DNA from 2 places in the Glaesserella parasuis genome. Region 2 is predicted to be linked to the other one. Evidence: riboswitches for the same ligand, from Rfam matches in the RefSeq annotation. Region 2 holds a riboswitch; the other holds the start of a gene.
What was found. A riboswitch is a leader RNA that binds a small molecule or an ion and turns the genes downstream of it on or off. The one in region 2 is predicted to bind thiamine pyrophosphate.

Region 1: another riboswitch for thiamine pyrophosphate. It lies ahead of thiM (hydroxyethylthiazole kinase); the one in region 2 lies ahead of thiB (thiamine ABC transporter substrate binding subunit).

Annotation. Positions count from the first base shown of each region.
Region 1 is NZ_CP071488.1:773-16,783, reverse strand. Features, by position in the region: gene J1G47_RS11620 (site-specific DNA-methyltransferase) at 1-790, shown strand, start outside; gene J1G47_RS11615 (type III restriction-modification system endonuclease) at 794-3,709, shown strand; gene J1G47_RS11610 (LysR family transcriptional regulator) at 3,712-4,584, shown strand; gene J1G47_RS11605 (DsbA family protein) at 4,645-5,259, opposite strand; partial or broken gene J1G47_RS11600 (aminotransferase-like domain-containing protein) at 5,368-6,754, shown strand; gene J1G47_RS11995 (HipA domain-containing protein) at 6,758-7,210, opposite strand; gene J1G47_RS11990 (HipA N-terminal domain-containing protein) at 7,146-7,637, opposite strand; gene J1G47_RS11590 (helix-turn-helix domain-containing protein) at 7,631-7,870, opposite strand; gene J1G47_RS11585 (alpha/beta hydrolase) at 8,017-8,844, opposite strand; gene tldD (metalloprotease TldD) at 8,975-10,420, shown strand; gene J1G47_RS11575 (ISAs1 family transposase) at 10,607-11,704, opposite strand; TPP riboswitch at 11,846-11,938, shown strand; gene thiM (hydroxyethylthiazole kinase) at 12,107-12,916, shown strand; gene thiD (bifunctional hydroxymethylpyrimidine kinase/phosphomethylpyrimidine kinase) at 12,927-13,727, shown strand; gene thiE (thiamine phosphate synthase) at 13,744-14,406, shown strand; gene J1G47_RS11555 (AraC family transcriptional regulator) at 14,422-14,592, shown strand; gene J1G47_RS11550 (PDDEXK nuclease domain-containing protein) at 14,698-15,720, opposite strand; gene J1G47_RS11545 (GIY-YIG nuclease family protein) at 15,868-16,011, opposite strand, start outside.
Region 2 is NZ_CP071487.1:560,493-576,503, forward strand. Features, by position in the region: gene ybeD (DUF493 family protein YbeD) at 1-131, opposite strand, end outside; gene J1G47_RS02905 (serine hydrolase) at 245-1,426, opposite strand; gene J1G47_RS02910 (septal ring lytic transglycosylase RlpA family protein) at 1,441-2,433, opposite strand; gene rodA (rod shape-determining protein RodA) at 2,461-3,594, opposite strand; gene mrdA (penicillin-binding protein 2) at 3,587-5,521, opposite strand; gene rlmH (23S rRNA (pseudouridine(1915)-N(3))-methyltransferase RlmH) at 5,528-5,995, opposite strand; gene rsfS (ribosome silencing factor) at 5,996-6,310, opposite strand; tRNA gene J1G47_RS02935 (tRNA-Gly) at 6,647-6,722, shown strand; tRNA gene J1G47_RS02940 (tRNA-Leu) at 6,730-6,816, shown strand; gene sfsA (DNA/RNA nuclease SfsA) at 6,910-7,620, shown strand; gene J1G47_RS12195 (PTS transporter subunit EIIB) at 7,612-8,001, opposite strand; gene hslV (ATP-dependent protease subunit HslV) at 8,102-8,623, shown strand; gene hslU (HslU--HslV peptidase ATPase subunit) at 8,713-10,035, shown strand; gene menD (2-succinyl-5-enolpyruvyl-6-hydroxy-3-cyclohexene-1-carboxylic-acid synthase) at 10,167-11,876, shown strand; gene menH (2-succinyl-6-hydroxy-2,4-cyclohexadiene-1-carboxylate synthase) at 11,876-12,643, shown strand; gene J1G47_RS02975 (zinc ribbon domain-containing protein) at 12,652-12,882, shown strand; gene J1G47_RS02980 (PhoH family protein) at 13,181-14,248, opposite strand; TPP riboswitch at 14,340-14,436, shown strand; gene thiB (thiamine ABC transporter substrate binding subunit) at 14,487-15,467, shown strand; gene priA (primosomal protein N') at 15,507-16,011, opposite strand, start outside.

The DNA of each region.
Region 1 (16,011 bases), on a different replicon from region 2:
TAGTGGCAATGGTACAACTCAATTAAAGCAACTATTTGATGAAAAAGTATTTCCAAACCCAAAACCTTTGGAGTTGCTGGTGGATTTTATTCAGCTTGGTGTAAATGATAATGATTTGGTTTTGGATTTCTTTGCAGGGTCTGGCACCACCGCTCACGCCGTCATGCAATTAAATTCAGAAGACAATGGCAACCGTAAATTTATCTGCGTACAATTAGATGAACCAGTTAAGCCAAAATCCGAAGCCGAAAAAGCAGGATTTAACACCGTTTTTGAAATCACCAAAGCCCGTATTCAAAAAAGCATTGAAAAAATTAAAGCCGAAAATCCCGATTTTAATGGCAATTTAGGTTTTAAAGAATATAAAATCGTCCCAACGCCTGATAATTTTGGCACATTGGCGGATAATCCTGCACACGGCTTACAATTATTAGAAAATCTGCAATTAAGCGATACCGATTGCCAAAATATTCTCACCACTTGGTGCGTACAAGATGGTATGCCCTTGCACCATACACCAAAGCAGGTGGATTTGGGCGGTTATATCGCATATCGTTATGATACAGTACTGTATTTGCTTAATAAAGGTTTTGACACCAAGCATTTGGCAGTGATTTTACGCCGTTTGGACGATACCACTGATGAATTTAACATTGATAAAATCGTCATTTTAGAACCGCACTTTGACAGTAAAGCCAAGCGAGAACTTACCGAGGCAATCGGTCAATACAAACCCAGAAAGGGCAATAAATTGTATTTAGTTGTACGAAATCGTGCAGATAAGGGGTAAAAAATGGCTGGCTTTAATTTTGAAAACGACTTACCGCACCAATTATCCGCCATAGAAGACATTTTGCAAATGTTTGAATACGCCAAAATTTCTTATGCTCAAAATTTGGAAACACGATTAAAAAGTAATCCTGTTTTAGAATTAAACGAATCGCAAAAAAAGAGAAATTTAGCAGAAATTCAAACTCGCTCAAGTTTCGCCAAAAGCCTAAACAAAACAGGCAATACTTTATCCAATATTTTTGATATTGCGATGGAAACAGGCACGGGCAAAACTTATACCTACACAAGGGCAATGTTTTCTTTAAATCAATCTTTTGGGGTGAATAAATTTATTGTGCTTGTGCCAACGGTTGCGATTAAAGCAGGCACAAAAAACTTTTTGGAGTCTGCATCCGCCAGAAGTCGGTTTTTTGATGATTTTGGCAAACGCATTGAGCTTTATGAAGTCAATGCCAAAAAAGGCAATAAAAAAGACAAACAACAAGTCCCCGAAAATCTCATCAATTTTATCAATGCCAATGACCAAAACAGCATTCATATTTTGCTGATTAATATGGGTATGCTCAATTCAGAGACGATGAACATTGCCATTGACCAAGATATGTTTCAAGAGGCACACGGCTCATCATTTGAGGCGTTATCGGCGGTTAAACCGTTTTTGATTATTGATGAACCTCACCGTGTCAAAACCAGTGGCAAAACTTGGCAAAATGTTTTAAAACTCAATGCCCAATATATTGTGCGATTTGGGGCAACTTTTGATGGCTTTGAAAATTTAATTCATACGCTGACTTCGCTTGATGCCTTTGAGCAAAATTTGGTAAAAGGCGTGCATGCGTTTATTACCCAATTTGATGGGGCTGATGATATGCTCATCAAATTTATTGGGCAGACTGAAAGCAAAAGTGAAGCGGTTTTTGAAATCACTCACAGCCATAAAAAGACCCCAAAACGCTTAGAAATTGCCAAAAATGGCTCATTAGGCGTTATTCATGGCGAAATGTCGCATTTATTATTAAATGAATTTAATGGCAATACCGCCGTACTTTCTAATGGATTGGCTTTGCAAAAAGGCGAAATCATCTCACCTTATTCATTTAGTCAATCTTTGCAAGAACAAATGCTCTATCAAGCGGTAATTCGTCATTTTGATATTGAACGCACCCTATTAACCAGAACACCACGTATTAAACCGCTTTCTTTGATTTTTATTGATGATATTGCAGGTTATCGTGATGAACAAGGATTGCCCGATAGCTTAAAATCTCGTTTTGAGGCAATCGTTATCAATGAAGCTCAAAAAAGATTGGCAAATGAAACTAATGAATTTTATAAAGCCTATTTGCAAAAAACTTTGGCAGATATTAGTCAAACGCATGGCGGTTATTTTAGCGATGACAATAACAATAAAGATGAGTATATAGAAAAACAAATCAATGAAATCTTACATGAAAAAGAAAAACTCCTTGATTTGGATAATCCACGCCGTTTTATTTTTTCAAAATGGACATTGCGTGAGGGCTGGGATAATCCCAATGTATTTGTGATTTGTAAATTGCGTTCCAGTGGCTCTGAAACCAGTAAATTACAAGAGGTGGGGCGAGGACTTCGTTTGCCTGTCAATGAATTTATGCATCGTGAAAAAGGCGAGCAGTTTTATTTAAATTATTTTGTGGATTTCAGCGAAAAAGATTTTGTGGCGGATTTGATTAAAGACATTCGTGAAAAATCAGGCGAAAAAGTCATTATTCCTACAAAATTGACCGATGAACTTCTTGCCAAAATTATGCAATGTTATCCCAATGAAAGTAAACGCAAAATCATCAATCATTTGGCTGATGAGCATATTATTGATGATGATTTGAATTTATTAGAAAACGGCTGGAAACAATTACAACAGGCTTATCCAAAAGCCTTTGAATTTGAAAGTTCATTGAATAATAAAATTCAAACAGGCATTGGCAAAAAAGAAACGGTCTTGATTAGAAAAGACAAATACCACGCTTTAAAAACATTGTGGGAAACTTTAAATCGCCGTGTGGTGCTAAATTATCAAATTGATAATGAACAGAGTTTTTATTCCTTATTAAAGCAGTTTTTTGCCGTCGAGGTGATGGGTAAATTAGACAAAAGCTATACCACAATGCAAGCCCAAGAATTACAAGTTAATCCTGATGAAATGCTTATCAAATATGGCGGACGAGAAAAGCTGATAGAAAATACAGGCTATGTACTTAGCTATGGTGAATTTGCCAATGAATTGGCAATGAGTTTGAATGTTAGTTTAAAAAGTCTACATCAAGTTTTATTGGAATTAAATTGGACAGAGCATAAACATCAAACTCGCCACAATATTCGGCACATTCATAGTTTGTTTAGAAAATGGTTGTTGCAACATTTTTTATCCACACAAACCATTAGCTATACCGAAGTTAATAGCCAAGTTCACCCAACGGCATTTACTGATGAAAAAGGCAATGCCAAAGACAGCATATTGTCATCAGATATTGGGCGTTTGAATGAAACTGGTATCGTAGCGGACAATTATTTGTTTGAAACGCTGTTTTATGATTCGCCCCTTGAAAAAGAAAATATTCTATTAAATTTGGATTATGTTACCGTTTTTACCAAAATTCCCAAAAATACCATTGCCATTCCTGTGGCGGGAGGTGGGACTTATTCGCCTGATTTTGCCTATGTGCTTCATCACAAAGACGGCACTCAAACCTTAAATCTCGTGGTAGAAACCAAAGACGCTTATGAATTTGATTTACGTACTGATGAAAAAGAAAAAATCAAATACGCACAAATCTTATTTGATAAATTAAGTAGCGATACTGGCATTAAAGTAGAATTTAAAACGCAATTTAAGGGTAAGCATATTGAGCGGATTCTCGAAGAATTGAGAGAGGGGTAACAATGAACCTAAACGCCTTATCTCTATTTGTCTCTGTCGTCCAAGACGGAAGTCTCTCCAAAGCATCAGAACGGCTGAATGTGCCGATTGCCACCATTAGCCGTCAAATCACAGAATTGGAAAAGTCGCTCAATATTCAATTATTTGACCGCAAAAAATCAGGCGTTAAGCCGACAATGGCAGGGCAAAAACTTTATGAGCAAGTGTATCAAAACATCGATAATTTATTGCAAGTAGAAAAAGCATTCTCTGAACATCAAGAAATTAGCGGAACATTACGCATTTCCACCTTTACAGGATTGGAAGAAGTTTGGGCGTGGCTCGATGAATTTGGTGCAAAATATCCCAAAGTGAGCATTCATTGCCAAGTAACCGACCGAGTTTTGGATTTGGTGGAAGATAATATTGATTTTACGTTTCGGACTGGGGATTTGCATACGGATAATGCGGTGGCGCGTTTGGTGCTGACGGCAAAAGTCAAATGCGTGGCACACCCGCATTTATTGGCACAATACGGCACACCGACAACGCCTGATGATTTGGCACGTTTTCCTTGTGTCGGTTTTGCCAAAGCCGAGCAAAAAGAGTTGATAATTTCATTAGAAAATAAGGTGTTGAAATTGCCTTATGTGTTTGCGTCAAACGATGTGTATGCTATCGCTTATTTCATTCAACAAGGGCGTGGTGTTGGTTATCTATCTGAAAATATTGCCAATCGCTTGATTGAAGAATATGGCTTGGTGGAAGTATTGCGCGATTACCCGATGCAGACTTATCCTGTGCATTTGTTGTATTTGAAACATCGTTATCCGTCTTCGGTGATGCGTGCGTTTTTGGATTTTGTGGTGGAGAAAGTGGGGATTGTGGCTGGTTAAAAACAAGCGGTGGAATTTTGAAAGAAATTTGTAAAATCCCCTCAAAATCCCACCGCTCTTTTACAGTCCTTTCAAATAACTGTCTAACGATTGAACGTCCCCATACAACAACTGGCTTGGCACAATATGCAACCGTTCGTCTTTTTCTACAATCAACTGCGGTACGCCTTGCACGCCACAATTCTTGGCAAGTTGTTGCCCGAATTGAAGACGCTGTTCTAACGCTACTTTTGTCGATTGTTCGCTAAGCAACGGCACAGATTGGCTAAGATTGAGCTTATGCAACACCTGTTCAACCACCGTCAAATCTGCATTATCCAAACCGTCCACATAACGTGCTTTCTGCAACGCTACCAACACCGTAAGCTCTTTTTCAGGGGCAATTTGTTGCACCGCCGTTAAAGCCAGCAAACTGTTTGCCGAATTAAACTCGCCCTGCCCTTGCAATACGTTTTCCAAATACGCCTGACTAAACGGCTGATCGGTCAATTTTTCAATTCGTTGGTCGTTACTCCACGCATAGCGAGCAAAATCTGCGTCCATTTTCCGACCGCATTGGTAAAACAAACCTGTTGGCGTAAGTGTAAGCGGATAGATTTCATTGAGTTTTTGCAAGGTTGCCGATGCCCCGTAGCACCAACCGCAAAGGGGATCGAATAAGTAGTAGATTTTCATTTTGTTTTCCTATTTTCTGCACCATAAAAATCATTGAAGTGTGGTGCATTTAAGTTGGCAATCTGCAATACTACAAACTTAACCTTAACTTAATTACCCTTTTACCCAATGTACAAATACACCAAACTCACCCAGCACCTTAAACATTTAATTGAAACAGGCGAGTTGAAACCGCACGAGAAATTGCCGTCTTTGCGAGATCAGACAGCATTCGGGGCTGAGTTTGATGATGGTATTAAACGCCTATCAAGGGTTAGAGGCTCAGGGGATGATTTATTCGGTGCAAAAGAGCGGTTATTTTGTTGCACCTTTTTACCCGTCTTCTCGTCCGCACGCCAATAGTGAAATTAGGTTGAACAAACAAGTCGAGATTAATTCGTTGGTGTTTCGTTATCTGAAATCCATTACGGATATTGTGCCTTTGGGGTCGCCTTTTCCGAGCCACGATTATCTCAATCCACCCAAATTGCTACAAATTCTAAGCCAGCTTAGCCGTGATAGAACGCAGATTGAGCCACAGCCTGTGTTGTCGGGCAATGTGGACTTGCGTAAATTAATCGCACAACGTTACCGCTTGCAAGGTGTTCCTACGCAAGCCGATGATATTGTGATTACGTCTGGCTGTTTAGACGCTTTGAACCTTTCGCTACAAGCCTTAACGCAACAGGGCGATTATATTTTATTACAGCAGACGGTATTTTATGGGGTGTGGCAGATTGCGGAAAAGTTAGGTTTAAATGTCGTCACCCTGCCCGACCACCCAAGCGGTTTTGACCTTGTGGCGTTTGAGCAAGCCTTACAGCGTTATCCGATCAAGGTTTGTTGGTTTATGCTCAACTGCCACAATCCGCTTGGGTTTACCGTTAGCCCTGAAATCAAACAGCGGATTGGGGAATTGTTAGCTCAATATCAAGTGCATTTAATTGAAGACGATGTGTATCAAGAGCTTTATTATCGGGGTAAAAAGCCCTTGCCGATAAAGGCGTTTGATGCACAAAACTGGGTGTTGCATTGTTCTTCTTTTTCTAAAATTTTAGGGGCAAACTTCCGTATCTGCTGGGTTCACGCAGGGCAATTTGCCGATAAAATCCAACATTTGCAACTGATGAGTACCATTTCTGCTAACGCTTTAATTCAACAAGCCTTGGTAGAATTTATCTCTAATCACCACTACGAGAAACATCTGCGACATCTTCGCCGTCATTTAGAAAAAAACAAAAAGCAGTGTTTGGATTACCTACGTCAGCACTTGCCTGCAAGTTGTCCTATCGAACACCACAGCAGCTGCTATTTCCTTTGGATACACCTGCCCGAACATTTGGATAGTATGCGGATTTATCAACAGTTACTCGAAGAAAAAATCAGCATTAGCCCAAGCGAGCTTTTTACTTTGCTTACTTCGCAGCATAAAGGGATTAGGGTTAATTGTTCGTTTGCTTGGAGCCAAGGGATCGAACAGGCGTTAGGGGTTTTGGTGAGGGTATTAACAAAATAGCGGTTACTTCATAGAAACTTTTTGCACCTGTTTCATTATGCCCGTGAATATTTGATCCCGTACATTTTCATCTATCTGTTTGGGTAGTGTTGTTGCTACGCTATCAATGGTTTCTTGCACTGTATCGCAAATTTGCTCTATCACTTGTTTCATATCACTTGAGCTAAATCCGACAAACTTAGCTGTGGCATAGAAATGTTCAGCATAAATTTTACTCCAATGCCATTTTTTTCCTTTTTGCGTGCTACGCAAGCTCATTGCCATTTGTAATTCACTGTGATGCCAACCTTTTCCGCCTAACATTGGATAAGCAGAAATTACGTCATACACAGGGGATAAGTGATAACGCCCTTGTTTTTCAATGGCGAGAGAAAAGTTTTTAGCGTGTCCATCAATGGCTGCCAGTAGCCAAAACAGAAATTGAAATAGAAATTCTGAAGTCCTGATTATTATCAATCATACCAAGCGGGGCATTGTATTGATAACTTTGTAGAATTTTCGTCATTTCACTTTCGTCTAATTCTGTGGCTTGAATTATTCGATGATTAGGAATTTGTTCATCTTCCCCTAAAAGAGTAATAGCACCCGCAGCATCGCGACCAATTTTAGCAAGTAAGTCAAAAGGTTGTTGTGTTTCAGCATTAAATCTTGTCGCAATTCTTGCTCGAATTTGAGGATTATCGGGCAGTAAATTATCAAAGAAATTAATCACTTCTTTGCCTTGATATGTTGCTCTTTGCAAGGGCATAGAAAGGGAAATCGGGCGAGCTAATGGGGAATTTAGCCAACTTTCAGCATAGGTAAAATGGTGGGAACCCGATAAAGTGCGGTCAAAATACCCAACCATTTCGCCATTCATTAATACTCGTAATCGCATTACCATTCATCATTCCCCTCTGTTTTTTCAGGACGAGGTTGGATATGTAGTTCATAGCCTAAACCTGAAAGTAACTTAAATAATGTTTCAATAGTGGCTTTATCGGTTTTTTTCTCAAAGGTGGAAATCGTGGCTTGTCTTAAAGCTACTTGATTTGCTATTTGCATTTGAGAAAGCTTTTTTTGCTTACGAATATCGCGTAGGCTATTTCCAAGCATATCTGGTGTCGTGATTAACATATTTCTTCCAAATTTATTTTATACTAAGTGAAGTATAATTTATGAAATATACGCTGTAAAGTATAACTATGGTTTTATACTTTATAGCGTATATAGATAATCTGAAATGATGTATAGAAGTATTGGGTATTTATTCCAATAACTTTTTAATGATTCATCAATGAAAACCGTAAAAACTCGACAAAATGATCCGCCCAGTGCATTTCGTGGTGGATTTCATTTGCCATAATTTTTAGACGAATATTATCGAGAGGATGTCCCGTGCGGATTAGTGCTTGGTAATAATGCAGCGTACAGTCAATATAAGCCTGATTCATATTTGAAATAAAATGTGAATCCACTTCATCGCCTTCATTCGTTCCCACTTGAATAAACACTTTGCTTGAGCAGTTGAGTGGGTGTGTATGAATAAATTCCATAAAGGCAGGTTCACTAAACCACGAGGCAAGAGAAAATACGCCTAAATGCCCGAATACTTCAGGATATTCCGCTCCCATATAAGCAGTGATAATACCGCCCATTGAGCTACCTGCAAGTAGAGTATGATCACGATCACGTTTAGTTCGGTAATGTTGATCGATGAAAGGCTTAACCGTTTCAACCACCCAACGCCCGTACGCCATTCCATATCCTCCAGCATTTTGGGTTTCAGGGGTAGAGCCTGTGTCTGTTGGCCACGGACCATATTCATCAAGACGATCAGGGCCTGCATTGTCAATACCAACAATGATCATCTTTGGAAATTCTTTGTGATTTTTAATCGTCGGAATCACTTTCCAAGAATGTCCCGAATAAGACTCTTTGCTATAAAAAATATTTTGTCCGTCGTGCATATATAACACAGGATAATGCCCTGCTTCTTCACGATACCCTTTGGGTAAAAGCACACGGATTCGGCGTTGTTGGTTGAGATAAGGTACATTTAGATAATGCTCTCGCATTTCAAGGAAATAATATTGAAGAGGATCTAGCATTGTAAAACTTCTTGGATAAAACAGATAATCGGGCGAAGTATATCACAAATCATCTTTCCCCTAAAAATTTCCCTATCATTTGCAAAAATCCGTTAAAATCTAACCGCTTGTTATTATTTAGAGAAAACCAATGTTAAACCAAGTTTCAAACAGTTTGCTGTTACCTAGCGGACTTCAATTATCCGATCTGACGAAAGTGTTGGATCATTTTTCTAGCCGTCAAATCGACTATGCTGATCTCTATTTTCAATTTAGCCAAGATGAGAGTTGGTCGTTAGAAGATAGCATTATCAAAGAAGGCGGTTTTTATATCGACCGTGGTGTCGGCGTGCGTGCGGTGTCAGGGGAAAAAACGGGCTTTGCTTATGCCGATCAAATCTCGCTCAGCCAGCTTGAGCAGTGTGCAATGGCAGCTCGTAGTATTACGCAAGAAAGCGGTCGGTTGTTGGTAAAACCTTTCAAAGAAACGACCGCTATCAAACGTTATGCCTCGATCAATCCCCTTGATACCTTAAGCCGTGAGCAGAAAGTTGAACTATTACACTTAGTCGATAAAGTGGCGAGAGCTGAAGATCCCCGTGTCATTCAAGTGAACGCAAATCTGTCCGCCGTATATGAAGAAATGTTAGTGTCTGCAACGGACAGCACTTTAGCAGCGGATATTCGCCCGTTAGTGCGTTTATCTATTTCGGTATTAGTAGAACAGAACGGTAAACGTGAGCGAGGCAGTGCAGGGGCTGGTGGACGCTTTGGCTTGGAATGGTTCTTAGCACCACACTATACAGGCGACAGTCGTGCCGTCTATCTTGCTAAAGAAGCCGTACGACAAGCGGTTGTGAATTTAGGTGCGGTCGCTGCACCTGCTGGCTCAATGCCGATTGTGCTTGGGGCTGGCTGGCCAGGGATTTTACTGCACGAAGCGGTCGGACACGGTTTAGAAGGCGATTTTAACCGCAAAGAATCATCAATGTTCACAAACAGAATCGGCGAACTTGTGACATCACCACTTTGTACCATTGTCGATGACGGTACTGTGCCAAATATGCGAGGTTCGATTACCGTTGATGATGAAGGTGTACCTTCACAACGTAATGTATTGATTGAAAACGGGATTTTAAAAGGCTATATGCAAGATAAGCTCAATGCTCGTTTAATGGGCGTTGCCCCAACAGGTAACGGTCGCCGTGAGTCTTATGCCCACTTACCAATGCCCCGTATGACCAACACCTATATGACAGAAGGCAATCACGAGTTCGACGAAATGATTGAATCTGTGGACTTTGGTTTATACGCTCCCCATTTCAGCGGCGGACAAGTGGACATTACCTCAGGCAAATTCGTATTCTCAACGTCCGAAGCCTATTTAATCGAAAAAGGCAAAATCACCAAACCAGCCACAGGGGCAACCTTAATTGGCAGCGGTATCGAAGCAATGCAACAGGTGTCAATGGTTGGCAAAAAAATGGAACTGGATTTAGGTATAGGCACTTGTGGTAAAGAAGGGCAATCTGTACCTGTTGGCGTTGGGCAACCTACGGTGAAGTTGGATAAGATTACTGTGGGGGGAAGGGGTTAGATGTGCTTTATTTTTGCTTACTAGTTGAAATTATCACAGATTGAATTTATGGTATTTTTTTAGAATGATTCTAAAAATAGATGACAAGGTTATAGTGCAAAGTAATAACGTACTTGAAAATCCTTGTAACACTCAAAAAATAATAAGATTCACCAGGGCAACCGCATATGTTGTCCATTTTTCAACCTACACGCCGAGCAACAGCTCATCTCGAAATTCATCTGACCAACCAGCAGCGGTCAATTTCCCTTTCATACTCTGCTTTTTCGGGTGCAATCGAGCCAAGTTCAACGCTAATCGACGCAAAATTGCCAGATTTTCCGCACCCCATTCATCGGTCACAGCACATTCGTCTTCTTTATAGACCACATCTAGCACCCAATGGGCTTTGTTTTCCACTTCCCAATGCCCTCGCACACACTTCGCCAATATTTGAATATCAACATCCAAACTACTGATATAAAAGACTTTTTCTTGTGATTCTTTGCCATTATCTGACCGCTTGCGACACACCTCCAACACCGATTTTATCCCCTTCCATTCCTCCGCTTTGCTCAGCCAATCACTCACTTTCAGCTTACGGTAGTAACGCTCATCAATTCGACTACGTTCCGCATTTACCTCCTCATACGTCTCAAGCATTTCAGGGCAATCTCGGCTGATTTTGTGAAAATACACCTCCACTTCCGACTGAAATTGACGGTGATTTTTCTTCAACGGCATCACATAATCCCCTTTCTTTTCGATGATTTTCTCGGCAATTTTCTTCTGTGTATTCATCGCATCCACCGTTATAACGGCATTTTTTAAGCAAAAACTATCGATAATTTCCATCACTGCCTGCTGCTCATTTTGCTTACCCGAGGATTTTTTCTGCGATAAAATCAAACCACGAGACTGGCTCCACACCGTCACACTGTGCAAAGCACTTTGGGTTTCCGGATTGAAACTATGACGAAGTGTCTTGCCATCAATCGCAATCACCTCACGTCCTTGTTGTGTGCGTATCTCATTGATAAAATTAAGAAAAACCTCATTAAACGCTTGTGGCTCAATGCGTTTTATTACACGAGCGATAGTATCATCGACAGGAATGCCACACTCAAAAGGACGATATTTTCGCAACCAATCCAAATGTAATTCGCCAAAAAGTTTGATTTCAGTCCAGCTGTTTGCCCCCGAAATCACGGCACTGACGACGAGAAAAACGATGTCTAAAAAGTGGTGTTTTTGATTATAGGCTCGTGGGTCGGATAAATTTTCAAAAAAACGAAAAACGCTCATTTTACAACCTGATTTGATATGGATAATTAAGGTGTATTAGATCATAAATTTGAGAAAGATGCGATCTTGCCCTGTGAGATTGGGTGTTTTGCAAAGGTTTTGTGTTGATATTTTAGGTTAATCTATTTATACTGTAAAAAGACATTTAAGTCGGGGTGCTGCCAAAAGCGGCTGAGAAATACCCGTGAACCTGATACAGTTAATACTGGCGTAGGAAACTTATGAATATCATCTTATCTATCTCTTTGATGCACACGCAAGCTGCCTGAATATTAGGTAGCTTGCGTGTGTTTTTATTTTCTGGTTGTTTCTTATCTTGTTTAACTTTGTCATCAAAATCAACGGTATCTTCTCACATTTTCAGGCAGCCTGAACATAAACTTTCGCAGGAGAATATTTTTGATGAATCCAAAAATCATTTTTTTAGATGCTGTTCGTGAACATAATCCATTAATTCACAATATTACCAATTTGGTTTCAGCGCATTTTACTGCTAATGGCTTATTAGCATTGGGTGCCTCGCCCATGATGGCAGAAAGTCCTGATGAAATGGCAGAATTGGCTACCATCAGTAGTGCGGTGGTACTGAATTTAGGGACACCGTCTGACGAAAAAGTCTCGGCTATGTTGGCAGCGGGTATGGCAGCAAATCAAGCTGGCGTGCCTGTGGTGCTTGACCCTGTGGCTGTTGGTGCAAGCCATTTGCGTCAAAAAACAGTTGCGACATTAACCCAAAATATTCAATTTGCCGCTATTCGTGGTAATGCTGGCGAATTGGCATATTTGGCTGATGTTCAATGGGCTAGCAAAGGGGTAGATGCGGGGCAAGGTTCGGGGAATTTAGCTGAAATCGCTCAAAAAGTCGCTCAAAAATTTAACACCATCGCTGTTTTGAGTGGTGAACATGATTTTGTTGCCAATCATGACCGTGTGATGAAACTGTCTAATGGTGTGGCATTGTTTCCCAAAGTAACGGCTACGGGGTGTTTATTGAGTGCAATTGTGGGTGCTTTTTTGGCGGTTGCGCCGCGTGAATTGGCCTTTCAGGCAGCCTGCGAAGCGTGTACGGTGTATGCCATCGCTGGCGAATTGGCAGCCGTAGGTTTACAAGCCACGCAGTCAGGCACATTTGCAGTGCGTTTATTAGACGCATTAGCAGCGATTGATGCCACTCAAACCGAACAGTTAATGAAAGCAGAATGGATTATCTAGGAGAAAAACCATGACTATACCCCAAGTTTTAACCATTGCAGGCTCGGATAGTGGCGGTGGCGCAGGTATTCAAGCAGATTTAAAAACCTTTCAAATGCGCGGTGCATTTGGTACTAGTGTGGTAACAGCAGTTACCGCTCAAAATACATTGGGCGTACATCATATTCACATGATTTCATTGGATAATATTGCAGCGCAAATTGAAGCAGTGGCAACGGATTTCACCATTTCGGCATATAAAATTGGGATGCTGGGTACTGCAGATGTGATTGAATGCGTGGCAAATTCAATTAAAAAACATCATTTAGGCACATTGGTATTAGACCCTGTGATGATTGCCAAAGGCGGAGAATTATTATTGCAAAATCATGCTATTGAAGCCTTAAAACGCGAATTGTTACCTTTAGCGGATATCATTACCCCCAATTTGCCCGAAGTTACTGCATTAACAGGGGTTCAGGTAAACAATGATATTGATGCCCAATATGCTGCGCAATTATTGCGTGATATGGGCGTGAAAACAGTCGTCATTAAAGGCGGACATTTAGACAATTCCAACAGCGCGGTGTGCCGAGATTGGGTCTTTTCAGGCAATGAAATGCACATATTGGATACACCTAGATTTGCCACACCTCATACACATGGCACCGGTTGCACATTTTCAGCCTGTATTGCAGCAGAATTGGCAAAAGGTATAGATACATTATCAGCCATTCGCATTGCCAAGCAAGCCATCAGTGCTGCCATCTCGCAACCGATTGGTGTGGGCAAAGGTTGTGGCGCAGTAAATCATTGGGCAATATCGGCTTAATTAAGGAAAAAATCTCATGTTTCAACGTGAATTATTATCCGTCTATTTTGTGGCAGGTACGCAAGATTGTTTGCATTTACCAACAGGTTCACCTGAACAAAAATTATTGTCTACATTGGAAACGGCTTTGCAAGCAGGCATAACCTGTTATCAATTTCGTGAAAAAGGCGAATCGGCATTGCAAGATAAACAGGCACAATGGCAGTTAGCACGTGATTGCCAAGCATTGTGTCGGCAATATGGCGTACCGTTTGTGCTGAATAATGATGTGGAAATGGCAGTAAAATTGGGAGCTGATGGTGTCCATATTGGACAAAAAGATATGGCAGCCATCCAAGCCATTCAATTAACGCAAGGCAAGTTATTTTTAGGGATTTCCAATAGTAGCTTGAATGATTTGCAAAATAGTTTCAGGCTGCCTGAAATTGATTATTGGGCGGTAGGTGCGATTTTCAATACTCAATCTAAACTGGATGCCATGCAAAACGTGGGAATTGATTTGATTCGTCAAGCCAAACAGCTCAATCCCAATCAACCATTGGTCGCGATTGGCGGTATTTCGGTTGATAATGTTGCGAGCATTTGGGCAGCAGGTGCTGATGGTGTGGCAGTGATTTCAGCCATTACACAAGCCGATAATGTGATGCAAACGGTGCAGAAATTAAAGACAACATATTGATGATGTTAGGGGCTGATGACAATATTAGCCCCGCTCATTCAGCGAGAATTGCATTATCATTTGCTAAAAAGTGAAATGGCGGGCAGGCTTTATCAAATGGTTGCGGTGGGTGGCAATGTCGCCAAAATTGCCCAAGCAATTGCTTTTTTAAAGGCAAATTTCAGGCAAACCTTGACCATAGATTAGTGTTTCAGGCTATCTGAAAAGAAATGAAAAATTTGCAGATTTTTTGCAAAATTCGACCGCTTGTAGATAAGAAAGCCGTCTGAAAGTTTGTCAGACGGCATTATTTTAGTCCAAATATCGCTCCAACTCTCTTTCCAGTTCCTCCCTATTCGGCAAATAAAGCTGATATTTGCTGACAAAAAGCTGGTTGTCGATGTTATCCAACGCATATTCCACCAACAGCTTATCTTTATATGCACCTAACACAATGCCGATCGGCTCGTTGTCGCCGTCCACGTTTTCTTCTTTACGAAAATAATTGAGATACATATTCATCTGCCCAATGTCTTGATGATTGACTTCGCCACGCTTTAAATCAATCAACACAAAGCATTTCAAAATGCGGTGGTAAAACACCAAATCTACATAAAAATGTTTGCCGCCAAGCGAAATGCGGTATTGCCGACCGATAAAGGCAAAGCCTTTGCCGAGTTCCAGCAGAAAATGTTGCAGGTTGGAAATCAGCTGCTCTTCCAGCTCATTTTCCTGCATTTGATGGGCTTGCGGAATATTGAGGAATTCCAGCACCACAGGGTCTCGCAAAATATCTTGTGGACGTGCAATTTCCTGCCCACGCTCCGCCAATGCCAACACGCCCTCTTTGTCTTTACTTAACGCCAAGCGGTGGAACAGCATCGATTTCATCTGCCGTTTTAGCTCTCGCACGCTCCAATTTTCTTTTTCTGTCTGTTTGGTGTAAAAGCCAATCGCCAGCGGATTATCTTCTTTGATAATCTCAACATAGTGGCTCCAACTTAGTGTAAACACAGGTATTGCGAATTGTTCAGACACTGTCTGAACAATTTGAAATTTGAGATAAAACTGTCGGAATAAAGCGATATTCGTACGGCTAAACCCTTTGCCGTGAATTTTGGTTAAATCCTTAGAAAGGCGGTTCAACAAATCCGAACCATACTCCGCCTTATCTTGCCCATTCTGTTCAAATTCCACAATATGACGACCGATCAGCCAATAAGTCTGCACCAAAATGGTATTGGCAGTTTGGGCAACCTGCTCACGCCCACGGTTAAGCAGCGTACCGATGTCGGTAATCAGGCTTTGATAATTCTGCGTACTGATATTGTTCATCTTTAAGTTCCACTGTGTAATTTTTCAGTTATTCAATCATAAACGACAACCAGTATCAATACTGGATAAAGGCTTTATTGGTACTTTAGAAGCAAGCTCACAAAATGAAAATGCCGTCTGAAAGTTGATTTTAGACGGCATTATATTTTAATCCCAGTGAAAGATGATTTTCAAACCGACTGCATCGGCAAAATTTTGAATGGATTTGCGAAGATCTTTCATTGATAGATTATGATAAAGATAAATATTTTTGGTTAATTCGGTGGTATATTTCATTCCATTCGGGCGGAA
Region 2 (16,011 bases):
ACGACATCATCGATTAAACCTTCACGAGCCGCACCCACCACTTTGAAAGTGAATGAACAAGGAAACTCGAGCAAGTCTTTGAGTTTTTGTTGTGGAATATCGGCTAAATTTACGCTTTTTGTTTCAGTCATTTTATTGTCCTTTATGAATATGAGAGCGGTGTGATTTTGCAAAAAATTTGCAAGATCGCACCGCTTGTTTGAATGGCACACTAAATGAGGGCAATTCTGATAATTACAAGGGGTTAATTAAACAGACCTTTAACCGTTAAAACGATCCAATCCCACGCTTTGCCAAAGATACCTGCTTCTTGAACATCGTGCATTACTTGTAAATCAACACTCGCCACATCTTTGCCATTGAGTTGATAAATCACTTTTCCAACGACTTGCCCTTTCACTAACGGGGCTTCCAAATTTGTTTTTTCTAGGGTATAGCGAGCTTTAAGTTCTGCTGTTTTACCTTTTGGAACGGTAATGTAACTATCTTGTAATGTGCCTAGTTGAGCTTTGCTTAAATCACCATAATACACCGCTTGTTCAAGCACGCTTTGCCCTGCTGAAAGTGGTTTGACAGTTTCAAAGTTAGCAAATCCCCACTGTAACAGTTTTTTACTTTCCACTTCACGCCCTTTATAGGTTGGTACGCCCATAACCACTGAGATTAAACGGGTATTACTATTGTATGCTGAGGCTACAAGGTTATAGCCTGCTTGATCGGTATGTCCTGTTTTCATTCCATCGACATTGATGGATTTATCCCACAATAAGCCATTGCGGTTAGGTTGGGTAATTTTGTTGTAGGTAAACTCTTTTTCTGAATAAATTTTGTACTCTTCAGGCAAGTCACGAATGATATGAGCGCCGATAATCGCCATATCTCTTGCTGATGAGTATTGTTCTGGGTGGTCTAAACCGTGTACAGTCGCAAAATGCGTATTTTTCAAACCAAACTTCTGCACAAATTTATTCATACTATCAATGAATGTTTGCTCTGAACCCGAAATATGCTCTGCAATCGCAACACAAGCATCATTACCCGACACAACGATAATCCCTTTGTTCAAATCTTCAACAGACACCTGCTGATTAACATTCAAGAACATTTTAGACGAGCCTGGGAATTTTTGTCCCCAAGAGTTTTCGGTGACGGTGACTAAATCGCTGTTTTTGATTTTACCTGTTTTCAAGGCTTCACCAACCACATAGCTCGTCATCATTTTGGTTAAACTTGCAGGTGCTTGGCGTTGATCCGGATTAAGGCTGGCTAATACTGCACCAGAATTGTAATCCATTAAAATATAGGTTTGAGCATTAAGTTGGGGGGCTGCAATGCCATAATCAATATCTTGAGCATAAGCCATATTCACACTTGAATAAGCAATAGCACATAGACTGACCGTTTTGAGTACTTTACTTTTTAACATATAAAAAATCCTATCTATTTTTCTGAATAACTGAATACAGTGTAACCTAAACGGTTGAGCTGCTGTTTAACGTGTTGAGCTTCTTCAGCTGAAGAAACATCAATAATCACTTCATATCTCTTTTCTTTCGTGACAATATGGCTATTCACTGTCGAAATCACTTTCTGTACTTTTTTCGCCATACGTTCATTCTTAAGTTGAGTGACCTTTAACACAAATTTTGGCTGAGAAACAACCGCTTGCGGTGTAGGTTCGGTATCGGCTTTAATGGCAAGTGTTTCACCATCCCCTTTCACTTTAAGGTTCAACCCTTCTTGTTGTGCAATTTGATAGAGTGCTTCCGCCCCTTTCCCAATAATATAGCCTTCTTTATCTACCTGCATAGCTTCCACTCGTACTTTTGCTGTACCAGCACCCACCATACCAATCACTTTAGCAGCACCTTTAGATAAATCAATAATGCGAGTTTTACTAAATGGCCCACGATCATTAATCCGTACTATTACTTTTTTGCCATTGCGTAAATTTGTTATTAAAGCATAAGATCCCAGCGCAAGAGTTTTATGAGCCGCAGTATAACCATTTTTATCAAAAATCTCACCGCTTGCGGTTCTGCGTCCGTGGAATTTATCCGCATAATAACTTGCAGTTCCAACTTCGCTGTACTGACGAGAAGCTTCTTTACCCATTACCGTATGCGTTGTCCCCTTCTCTTGATAGGATTTTTGATTATTTGATATTTTAACGCGTTCTAAATCTGCTCCTTTTACCCCATAAAGTTTTTTTGTTTGATTATCACTAGGAACGGTTGTTTTTGTACTTTTAGTGTTAGAGCTTACAGCTTTCTTCTTTACCTTTTTCTTAGATGTTACTTTTTTTGTCGATTTTTTCTTTACGATAAGCTGCGTTTTAGTTGTTTGTTTCTTTGTATTTGTTGCCATTGTTTCCAATGGTGTAAACATTATCATTGCAGCTAATAATAGCGTAACAATTTTGCCTATTTTCATTAAATTCCCCTTTTAATCATAGAATATTTATTTTTCTGCTAATTTATATGGATTGCTTTTCTCTTTTCGTTCACGATGAACATAACTCGACATCATTAAACCAAAAGCTGCCATTAAGGTAACATAAGAGGTTCCGCCATAACTAAACAACGGCAATGGAACGCCAACTACAGGTAAAATACCGCTTACCATACCGATATTCACAAACACATATACAAATAATAAGAGAGCGGTTCCTCCCGATAAAATTCGTCCAAAGGCTGAGGCAGATTTTGCCCCAATCATTAATCCCCTTGCGATAATAAATAGGTAAATAGCTAATAATACCAAAACACCAATTAAACCAAATTCCTCACTGAGTACCGCAAAGATAAAGTCCGTATGTGGCTCGGGCAAAAAATCTAACTGAGATTGCGTACCTTCCATCCAACCTTTTCCTTCAATACCGCCAGAGCCAATAGCAATTTTGGATTGAATAATGTGATAACCTGTTCCTAGCGGGTCTTTATCGGGATCAATTAACGTCATTACCCTTGTCTTTTGATAATCGTGCATCAAATAAAACCACATTATCGGAATAAATCCTGCTAGAAAGACAATACCAGCCCCAATAAGTTTCCAACTTAACCCAGCAAGAAATAAAACAAACAGCCCAGCGGCACAAACTAAAATAGAAGTACCCAAATCAGGCTGCATTGCAACTAATAATGTTGGCGCAATAATAATCGCCAGAGCAATACTGGTATCGCGTAGATTTGGCGGTAAGGAACGATTACCTAAATAGCTTGCCACCATTAACGGTACAGAAAGTTTGGCAATCTCTGAGGGTTGAAATCGAATAAATCCAAGATTTAGCCAACGTTGCGCGCCCTTACTGATTTCACCTGCCACATCAACCAAAATCAGCAAAATAATACAAACCACATATAGGCAGGGTGATACTTTTTCGTAAAAACGAGGGGGGAACATCGCCATCACAAACATTACCCCTAAACCCAGACACACTTGGATTACTCTGTTGGTAAACATTTTTTCACTGCCACCGCTTGCACTATATAAGACTAACAAACCATAGCCAGTAATTGCCAGCAAGCCGATTAATAGCCATAAATCTAAGGCAAAGATCTTCCAAAATCGTCCTAAAAATGATGATTTATTCACTCAATTCCTCTGCTTCTGGGGGTTCACGTTCTTCTACAGGCAACGGTGCTGTAGCTTCGGTTTGGTGTAACAAAGCATAATCCATAATCTGTCTTGCTATCGGTGCTGCGGTACTACCGCCACCGCCCGCATTTTCTAAAATAATGGAAACCACAATTTTAGGGTTATCATAGGGAGCATACCCAATAAACCAACCGTGATCGTGTAAATTCTTTTTTAAACCTTTGGCATCATAACTTTGTCCGTTTAAACTAAAGACCTGAGCTGTTCCTGTTTTACCTGCAGCTCGATACGCAGTACCAGCAAAGGCTTTTCGCCCAGTACCGTTGCTCGCATTAATTACGTTATACATACCCAGTTTTGAGATCTGCCAATAAAGGCTTGGCACATCAGAAATATCCTCGTATAACAACGGATCTTTATAAGGAATAAGCTCACTCGACATTATCTCTTTCATCAAGTGAGGCGTATTCACCCGCCCATTGTTAATCAGCACTGCCGTTGCTTTTGCCAGCTGTAACGGTGTTGAAATCCAATAACCTTGCCCAATGCCGACGGAAATAGTATCCCCTTGTAACCAAGATTTTCTATAACGTTTCTGTTTCCACTCACGACTTGGCATAATTCCGACGGACTCTTCAGCCAAATCAATCCCCGTTTTCACACCAAAGCCGAATTTCTTCATCCAATCCGACATCTTATCAATCCCCATATCATAGGCGAGTTGATAGAAAAACGTATCAGACGACTCGACAATCGCCCTATTCACATCAGTTCTACCGTGCCCCCCTTTTTTCCAGTCACGGAAACGCTGTGTAGAACCAGGTAAAATCCAAAAACCAGGGTCATAAATTGTCGTGTTTGGAGTAATCTTACCTTCCGTTAAACCTGCTACTGCCATAAACGGCTTAATGGTTGAAGCGGGTGGATAAGTCCCTTGTGTTGCACGGCTATACAATGGGCGGTCAGGATCTTCTAACAACTGCTTATAATCTTTACCCGACACCCCATCAACAAACAGATTATTGTCATAACTTGGGTTTGTCACCATCGCCAAAATACTGCTGTCAGTCGGATCTAAAACAACCACCGCCCCTTTCTGATTATCCAATAAGTTCGCCACATAGCGTTGCAAATCAATATCAAGGCTCAAACGAATACTGCTTCCAGCCACTGCAGGCTGATCACGCAATTTACGAATAACTTTACCACGGTTATTAATTTCCACTTCCTCAAAACCTGTTACACCGTGTAACTGCTCTTCATAAAATTTCTCAATGCCCAGCTTCCCAATATCGTGCGAACCCGCATAATTTCCAAATTTCCCTTCCTCTTGCAAACGTTTCTTATCCCGATCATTAATCTTCGCAACATAACCGAGGATATGGGTCAAAATATCCCCATAAGGATAATTTCGTTTAAAATAAGGGTGAACGTCCATACTTGGAAAACGATACTGATTAACCGCAAAACGAGCCATCTGCTCTTCGGTTAAATCAGGCTTTAATAAAATCGGAGTATAACGAGTTGTACGTTTTTTCTCTTTATGAAAGTTCTCAATATCTTGATCGGTTAAACCCACCAATAATTTTAATTCTTCAAGGGTCTGATCTAGGTTATAGATCTTCTCTGGCACAATATACAAACCAAAATAGGTCAAATTTTCAGCTAAAACCTTACCATTTCGGTCATAAATCAGCCCCCTTGTCGGAGGCACAGGCAATAACTTAATCCGATTTCCATCAGAACGAGTTTGATAAGAGGCATAATCAACAATTTGCAAATGATAAAGATTTGTTAGCAAAATACCTGTTAAAGCAATCACCCCCACAAACGCAATCAAGGCGCGACGTACAAACAGATTTAACTCTGCTTGCCCGTTACGCACCTTGTCATAATTTTGCGGTTTTGCGAATTTACCAAACATTTGCCATTATTCTCGATGATAAGGGTGATTTGTTGTCAAAGACCACGCACGATATAAACTCTCAGCCACCACCACACGCACTAATGGGTGAGGCAAGGTTAATGGCGACAGCGACCAACTCTGCTCTGCCGCCGCTTTACATTCAGGTGAAAGCCCCTCTGGACCACCAATCAATAGACACACATCACGCCCATCATTCTTCCAGCTCTCTAACTGCTGGGCGAGTTGCTCTGTCGTCCAAGGCTTACCAGGAATATCAAGGGTCACAACCTTCGCACGCCCACAAGCTGCCAACATCGCCTTGCCTTCTTGCTCTAGAATGCGTTTAATATCCGCATTCTTACCACGCTTACCTGCAGGGATCTCAATCAGCTCAAAAGGCATATCTTTTGGAAAACGACGCTGATATTCCTCAAAACCTTTGGTAACCCAATCAGGCATTTTAGTTCCCACTGCCACTAATTGAATTTTCATCTACACCCAAAGTTTTTCTAATTGATACATCTCACGACTATCTTGTTGCAAAATATGCACAATCGCCTGCCCAAAATCGACCACGATCCAGTCAGCAACTGCTTTACCCTCGTGAGCAAACACTTCCACACCAGCTTTCTTACTTTCCACAATCAAATTATCTGCAGTAGAAGCAACGTGACGACTTGATGTCCCCGTACACACAATCATCGTTTCAGTAATGCTCGATTTCCCTCTTACATCAATCGCTTGAATATCCTGAGCTTTCAGCCCTTCGAGGGTTTCTGTTAAAAATTGAACTAAATTTATGGTCATATCTTCTATTCAGTCTATCAAAAATTGGTGGATTATAGCATATAAAAGGACGCGATCAGGAAAAAGTAATATGTTTACAAAGGTTTCATAAGTATCATCTCTCTTATATGATGATTTAACTATTTACCTGTAATAGCAAGTATCTACTTATCAGTATTTAAGAAAGTCATAATATAAATGCCCACACTATATCATTAACACTTAATAGAAAAATCCTATTACAGATGCATGAATTTTAAACGTACAACAACCATTATTAATATTTTTATTTGACAGTTAAATTAAATTAATTAGAATAGGGTAAAAAAGCATTATGACACAAATGACTTACTCTATGCGGGAATAGCTCAGTTGGTAGAGCACGACCTTGCCAAGGTCGGGGTCGCAAGTTCGAGCCTCGTTTCCCGCTCCATTATTGTGCCCGAGTGGCGGAATCGGTAGACGCAAGGGATTTAAAATCCCTCGCCTTTCGGGGCGTGCCAGTTCAAGTCTGGCCTTGGGTACCATGTTAAATCTCTTTGAGAAATTCTGTTAAAAAATCACTTAATTAATACCCTGAAGTTTGAAAATTACCCCTAGTTATTTCCGAAGAGGTTTTAATGCTCTTTCCGACACTCTCGTCTGGCATACTAATTCAACGCTATAAACGTTTCTTAGCTGATGTAAAACTTCCAAACGGAGAACAAATCACAATTCACTGTCCCAATACTGGAGCTATGACTGGTTGTGCTAATCCTGGAGACATTGTTTGGTTTTCAACATCAAATAACCTCAAACGTAAGTATGCCTATACTTGGGAGCTCACTCAAACTCAGTCAGGTGATTTTATTTGTGTAAATACACATAGAGCAAACCAACTTGTTTCTGAAGCATTAAAGAATAAATGGATCCGTGAACTCGTAGATTACGATGAAATCTTACCCGAACAGAAGTATGGTCAAGAAAATAGTCGCATTGATTTCCTCTTAAAACAACAAAATTTGTTGGACTGTTTTGTAGAAGTAAAAGCAACTACGCTACTCACTGAAAACGGTATTGGAATGTTCCCTGATACAAAAACTGAAAGAGGACAAAAACATCTAAGAGAATTGATAGCAATTTCCCAGCAAGGGCAACAGGCAGTCATTTTTTTTGCTATTTTACATACAGGTATTAAGGCCTTTGAGATAGCTAAGAAAATTGATGCAAAATACGCTCAAATTTTTAAGGAAGGGATGGATAATGGGGTAAAAATGTTGGTATATAAAACTGAAATGCTTTTCTCTGGAAAAACACCAACAGGAATAGAATTAATTACCCCTTTAATTTAGACACTCTAAATATTTTTTTAAAATAGCATTAATCGCATTCGCATAGCTTTCAGATTTTGTGCCAAAAATAACGTGTACGTTATTTTCAACAATTTGTACCACTTCTGCGGCACCAAATGCTTTTAAGCCTTTACGGTCAATTTTATCTTTTGATTTTAGTTGAACTCTTAATCGAGTTAAACAGAAATCAAGATATTCTATATTTTCTGCACCACCTAATGCAGTGATAATTTTAGGGGCGATTTCATCGGCAGAAAGAGAAAGTTCTACCGTTTCTTTTTCTGAGTTAAACAGGTTTTTTAATAAATTTGAACATAGCGAACTCCTATAAAGTGAAATATGAACAGCGTATATTTTAGACCTAATTATGATAAATTCTATTCATTTTACAAAAATATTGGTTAATATTACCGCTTACACTTGAAACTGATGATATTGCCCTTAAATATGCACGCAGTTTTTTAGAAAAATAGGAATTTCAATGACAACGATTGTATGTGTTCGCAAAGATGGCAAAGTCGCTATCGGCGGTGACGGACAAGCAACTTTAGGCAATTGCGTAGAAAAAGGTACAGTGCGTAAAGTTCGCCGTTTATATAAAGATAAAGTGGTAACAGGCTTTGCAGGCTCAACGGCAGATGCCTTTATTTTGCGTGATCTGTTTGAGAAAAAACTTGAATTACATCAAGGGCATTTAGTCAAATCTGCGGTTGAACTTGCAAAAGAATGGCGTACCGAGCGCTCACTTCGCAAATTAGAAGCGATGATGATCGTCGCAAACGAAAGTGAGTTTTTGCTGGTTTCAGGTAGTGGCGATGTAATTGAGCCTGAATTTGATGTATTAGCCATCGGCTCTGGTGGTAACTATGCAAAAGCTGCTGCTCTTGCCCTATTAAGAACGGAAAATAATCTTTCTGCTAAAGAAATCGTGGCAGAAGCGTTAAAAATTGCTGGGGATATTGATATTTACAGCAACCATAATCACGTGATTGAAGAAGTATAGTAGAGACACACTGCGTGTGTCCAAAAATAAATATATTGATGTGAATTAACGGACACACGCAGTGTGTCCCTACAAAATGGAATAAAACTATGTCAATGACCCCTCGTGAAATTGTGTCTGAATTAGACGCACATATTATCGGACAAAATGAAGCTAAACGAGCAGTAGCTATTGCCTTGCGTAACCGCTGGCGCCGTATGCAGTTGCCAGAAGAACTGCGTCAAGAAGTGACCCCGAAAAATATTCTGATGATCGGTCCAACAGGCGTAGGTAAAACCGAGATCGCTCGCCGTTTGGCAAAACTTGCCGATGCACCGTTTATTAAAGTTGAAGCCACGAAATTTACCGAAGTCGGCTATGTGGGTAAAGAGGTGGACTCGATTATTCGTGATCTTGCTAATGTTTCAATGAAATTGGTTCGCCAACAAGCGGTCGAAAAAAACCGTATGCGTGCGCAAGATGCAGCGGAAGATCGCATTTTAGATGTGTTATTACCGCCAGCGAAAGATCAGTGGGGAAACGTGCAAGAGAGCGATAACACTTCTACTCGCCAAATCTTCCGCAAAAAATTGCGTGAAGGTCAGCTTGACGATAAAGAGATTGAAATTGATGTCGCAGCCCAAGTGAGCGTTGAAATCATGACTCCACCAGGTATGGAAGATATGACTTCTCAACTGCAATCTCTCTTTGAGGGAATGTCGCCAAACAAAACGAAAAAACGCAAAATGAAAATTAAAGATGCGTTAAAAGTGATGGTGGACGAAGAAGCGGCGAAGCTGGTTAATCCTGAAGAGTTGAAACAGCAAGCGATTGAAGCGGTTGAACAACACGGTATCGTCTTTATTGATGAGATTGATAAAATCTGTAAAAAAGGTGAACACAGTGGCGGTGATGTAAGCCGTGAAGGCGTGCAACGTGATTTACTGCCGATTATCGAAGGTTCTACGGTCAATACTAAACACGGTATGGTCAAAACCGATCACATTCTCTTTATCTGTTCCGGTGCCTTCCAAGTGGCTCGTCCGTCTGATTTACTGCCAGAATTACAAGGTCGTTTACCAATTCGTGTAGAGCTTAAATCACTTAATAAAGAAGATTTTGAGCGTATTTTAACCGAACCGAATGCGTCTTTAACCTTACAATACCGTGAGTTAATGAAAACCGAAGGCGTGGATATTGAGTTTACCAAAGATGGTATCAGCCGTATCGCCGAATCCGCATTCCGAGTGAACGAAAAAACTGAAAACATCGGTGCAAGACGTTTGCACACCGTGTTAGAACGCCTAATGGATAGTATTTCATTCGATGCCAGCGAACGTTCAGGCGAGAAAATCGTAATTGACGAGAAGTATGTGTCTGATGCGTTGAATGATGTGGTTGAGAATGAAGATTTAAGTCGGTTTATTCTTTAACTATATACTTACAGTACAAATGGAAATTAAAATTACAAAAATATGCATTACAAGCGGTGAAACTCTCTCAATTTTTTACAAAATTTTGCTACAATCTATCTACTCACATTCCATTTGCAAAGAGATGAATAATGACAAACATCAGCACTTTTAACCGTTCTTGGTCACGAGTTATTTTAAATGCTTTACTCCGCTACGGCGTAAAACATATTTGTATTGCCCCAGGTTCACGCTCAACGCCTTTAACCCTTGAAGCATTACATCTGCAAAAACAAGGTCAAGCTGAATGCCATAGCCATTTTGATGAGCGTGGTTTAGGCTTTTTTGCACTAGGACTTGCAAAAGCAACGCAAGATCCCGTTGCAATTATTGTAACTTCTGGAACTGCGGTCGCTAATCTTTACCCTGCGGTGATCGAGGCGAGTATCACACACCATAAACTTATCGTGCTTTCCGCAGATCGCCCCCTTGAGCTGATCGGCTGTGGGGCCAATCAAGCGATTGAACAGCAACATATTTTTAGTCATTATCCTATTGCAAATCTCAATTTACCAAAACCAAGTTCGCAATATAGTGCAAGCTGGTTAGTTGGTCGTGTAGAGCAAGCCTGTTCTAAACAAGCTCAAAAAGGTGGTGTTATCCATATTAATGTGCCATTTGCAGAGCCTCTTTATGAAGCTGATGAGGAAAGCATTGGACAAGATCCGTGGTTGCACGCTATTCAAGGTTGGCTGAATAAACCTCAAGTGAAATGGTACGATCAACAAGCAACCCAACAAGATGTGTTGATGCACGAAAATTGGGATTATTGGCGAACCAAACGTGGGGTAATTGTAGTAGGTAAGTTACCGCTTGAGCAGGGAATGGGATTAAAACTGTGGGCGGAAACGCTTGGCTGGTGTTTGATCAGCGATGTGCAATCTGGGGTTGATGCATCTCTACCTTATGCAGACATTTGGCTGTCAAACAAAACAGTAGAACAACGTTTATTACAGGCGGACATTGTTATTCAGTTTGGTTCACAAATTGTGAGCAAGCGAGTTAATCAATTTTTATCGGCTTTTAAAGGCGAGTTCTGGCTGGTTGAGGAAACGACAGATTATCTTAATACCTATGCTCATCAACAAACTCGTTTTGTAGCAAAAGCACACCACTTTACCCGTGTTCACCCACCACTTCGTCAAAAACCGTGGCTGTTGGAACCTTTGGCTCTTTCACAATTCTGTGAAACCTTTATTGAACAGCAGGTGGGTGGCAATCTCAATGAAGCCTCTCTAGCACATCATATTGAACGAGTGTTGCCAGCTAATGGTAATTTATTTATTGGGAATAGTTTATTTGTCCGCTTAATTGATGCCTTGTGTAAATTGCCTGAAGGCTACCCGATCTATACCAATCGAGGTGCAAGCGGTATTGATGGGCTAATCGCAACCCTTGCAGGTATTGTAAAAGGTAGCGGACAGCCGACAGTTGCAGTGATTGGGGATATTTCCGCCTTGCACGATTTGAACTCCGTATCACTCTTACGCCAGATTAGCCAGCCGACCATTTTATTTGTCATTAACAATAATGGCGGTGCAATTTTTGATATGCTTCCGGTCGATCAAAAAGCGAAAGATAAATTCTATCGTCTTAGTCATAATCTTGAGTTTTCACAGATTGCGACAATGTTCGGTTTAGAGTATCTACGTCCTTATACTTGGGCGGATTTGGGAACAAAACTTAAACAAGCCTATGCTCGTCGAGGTGTTACTATTGTGGAAATCAAGGTGAATGATCAGGAAGGTAGTAGCCTTTATAAATCCTTGATTGAACAGATCTCTCGTGCTTCTATCGACTAATGTTAGCAACAACTTGGCACAGTCATTCAGGAACACCCGTGGTCTTTCTCCACGGTTTTCTTGGTTCTCAACAAGATTGGCAACCCGTCCTCTCGCTATTGCAAAATGAGATTGCAATCCGACCGCTTACCCTTGATCTTGCTGGTCACGGTCACAGCCAAGCTATCTCGTGCCATAGTTTTCAGCAAGCCAGAGAACAGCTTCACCACATCTTGCAACAACATCTTGCTGAACAGCCCTTCTATCTTGTCGGCTATTCATTAGGCGGTAGATTAGCTTTAGATTACGCCCTCACAACCCAAAATCCTTATCTTAAAGGGATCCTACTCGAAGGGGCAAATATCGGCTTAAGCAGTGATGAAGAAAAAAAAGCACGTTGGCAAAATGATTGCCACTGGGCAGATCGCCTAAGCAATGAACCGCTTGCAAATGTTTTAGAAGATTGGTATCGACAGCCTGTCTTTGCCAATTTAAGCGAAAGCAAGCGGACAGATTTCATCAAAAAAAGGCTAAATAATCACGGGCAAGCACTAGCTCAAATGCTCAAAGCCACTAGCCTTGCAAAACAATCCTATTTTTCCCCAGAGCAATGTCATCAGTTTCACGGGAAAATGCTATTTATTATGGGAGAGCGGGATAGTAAGTTTCATCAAATGGCAGAACAACATCAGCTCCCCTATCATCAAATTGCAAATGCAGGACATAACACCCATTATGAAAATCCAGGTGCATTTGTAAAACACCTTATTCAGTTTATATCAAAGTAGGAATTACAATGGCTTTACATCGTTGCCCCGAATACCGTAAAAAAATCAGTGAAAGTGCCGTTACTTGCCCACATTGTGGCTTTTCGTTCAATGAAGCTGATTTGGAAATTTATAAACAAAAGCTAGAACAGCGTCGTTTGCATAATCAAGAGATAAACCGCAAAAGCGTCAAACTTCACTTGATTTGGTTAGGTATTTTTGTGTTGGTTATTGGGCTGGCGAGTTTATTATCTGTATAAATGAATGATGATGTAAGTATAAAAAAGGATAGTAGATAAAACTGTTGTCCCAAGAATAGGCATAGTAGACAAAATGGTTGCTAATGTTTATTTTCTCTAAATGTTAGCAACTCTTTTTATTTAAAAAACCCTGTATAAACAACATGTTACGCTTTTTTCGTTAATTCATTGTGATTATTTAATTTTCGCTTAAGTTCACTAAATAATCCCTCTAAACGATTTGTCGTCTTTTCTATATTTAATTCAGAATGTTTTGTCTATTACACCTAAAATTATGGTTATACTTTATAACGTATATTTATAATTCTTCTGCTTGTTCTAGGATTTTATCTTGCTCTTTTATTAATTTTTCTAATTTCTTTTTTTCTCGGTTAGCCTCATCTTCTGCTTCCCATACATCATAAGCTTGAACAATTTTTGCAACGACAGGGTGGCGAACAATATCCTTACTGTCAAAAAAGTTAAAACTTAACTCTGGAACCTCTTTTAATACTTCCATTGCGTGTTTTAAGCCAGATTTTTGGCTACGCGGTAAATCCACTTGAGTAATATCGCCCGTAATGACTGCTTTAGAATTGAAACCAATACGAGTTAAAAACATCTTCATCTGCTCAATGGTTGTATTTTGGCTTTCATCTAAAATAATAAAGGCATCATTCAGTGTTCGCCCACGCATATATGCAAGCGGTGCGATTTCGATCACATTTCGCTCCATCAGCTTTTGTGCCTTCTCGAAACCTAACATTTCAAACAGTGCATCGTAAAGTGGTCGAAGATAAGGCTCGATTTTTTGCCCTAGATCCCCTGGTAAAAAACCGAGCTTCTCACCAGCTTCCACTGCGGGACGAGTGAGCAAAATACGGCGAATCTCTTGGCGCTCAAGAGACTCTACTGCTGCAGCAACAGCTAAAAAGGTTTTTCCCGTTCCTGCAGGCCCAATACCAAAGCTAATATCGTGACTTAGAATATTACGTAAATAGGCTTGTTGATGTTCGCCACGTGGTTTAATTACGCCGCGTTTTGTTTTAATTGCAATTTCATGAGCCGAACTTGTCCACTGATTTTGCAACAACATTCGGCTTTCTTGAATCGCTAAATGAACATCTTCCAAATCTAGCTCTTTTACTTTGCCTTTAATTGGAGCAGTTTCGTTGTAAAGTTGCTGAATTAATTTCGCACAATTTTTTAATAATGTTGCAGAATAATGATTTTCTTCAACTGCTTGAATAGTAAAGGTAAATGCATTACGCGCAACAATAAGGTTAAAACTTTTTTCAATAAGGGTAAGATGCTCGTCAAAAGAACCGCATAACGATTGAAGACGAGCATTGTCTTGAGGCTCAAGAGTGAAAATAAGTTCGTTCAAAGGATTTCCTCTATTTTGTACTGATTCTCAGCGACTTTTAAAATTCGCCATATTTTAAGTGATCTTAGCACAAAATTATAGTAGAATACCTCTGTTCTCATCGGGGTGCTTTGTATAGCAAGGCTGAGAAATACCCATAGAACCTGATCTGACTAATATCAGCGTAGGGATTTGAGACAGACAATCTATATCCGCCTGTTTTAGATCCTTCTATTTTCACTTTTAGAAGGAATATTCAATGAAATTCAATCTTTTCACCCTTTCTGCGTTAGCCGTTGCAACCACCACTTTTGCTCAACAGCCAACACTCACGGTTTATACCTATGATTCTTTTGCTTCAAAATGGGGGCCTGCTGCTAAACTTGAAGCGCTATTTGAAAAACAATGCCAATGCGATTTGAAATTTATGCCTTTTGAAGATGGGGTAACAATGTTCAATCGTATTCGTTTGGAAAAAAATAAGACTAAAGCCGATGTAATGTTAGGTATCGATCATTTCTTAATGCCCGAAGCTGAAAAATCAGGCTTATTTGTAGAACACAATCTGCAAAACAATGCCAATAACTTACCGCTTGAATGGCGAAGCAAAATATTTTTACCCTATGATTTTGGAGAATATGCTTTTATCTACAACAAAGAAAAAGTCAGTAATCCACCAAAAAGTTTAAAAGAACTTGTTGAACGCCAAGATCTTAAAGTGATTTATCAAGATCCTAGAACTAGCACCGTTGGACGAGGATTGCTCTTTTGGGTAAATCAAGTTTATGGCGAACAGGCAGAATCAGCGTGGCAGAATTTAGCCAAACATACCGTCACTGTGGGAAAAGGCTGGTCTGAAACTTATGGTGCATTTTTGAAAAACGAAGCAGATTTGGTGTTGAGTTATACAACATCTCCGCTATATCATCAATGGCACGAACAGACGGATAAATACGTCGCGGCAGATTTTGCAGAAGGACATTTAGTGCAGGTGGAAGTAGCCGCAATCACAAAGAGCAGCAGACAACTCAAATTAGCTCAACAGTTTCTAAGCTTCCTACAACAACCAGAATCGCAACGAATTATTTCTTACTATAATGTAATGAAGCCTGTTGTGACTACTAAGGCAGATCCTTTATTTAACACATTGCCAACTTATCAAACTATAAGTTTCACTCTTCCTGATAACAGTGAGATAAAGCGCTGGATAAATACTTGGTTAAATACTGTTAGCCAATAGTTTTTAGAATGGCTAAATAAGCTCAAAGGTCACAATAACCTACCCCAACTCCTGCGGATCAATATCCACCGTCAATCGAATATCGTTTCGCAGGAACTGTTCTTTTTGCTCATCAAAACGATCTAACAACTGTTGGATCGCACTTCTTGCCGAATGTTGAATTAATAACTGCCAGCGATAATGTCCTGCTTTTTTTGCCATCGGGGCGTTGAAAGGCCCAAGTAACTGAAAGCCTTGCCAGCCGTTTTCGCTGATAATTTGGTGTAAACAAGCGGTCAAATCTTGCAGAAAATTTGCAACTTTGTCGCTATCTCTACCCGTTGCACGAATAAGCACTTGTGAAGAAAACGGTGGTAAGCTCATTATTTTTCGCATCGCTAAGGCTTGGCTGGCAAAGGCAAGGTAGCCGTCGTTGAGTAAGCTGGTGAGTAACGGGTGATCGGGGTAATGCGTTTGTAACACCACTTCTCCTTGCTTTTCCGCCCGTCCTGCTCGCCCTGACACTTGTACATAAAGCTGTGCCAAACGTTCTTCTGCACGGTAA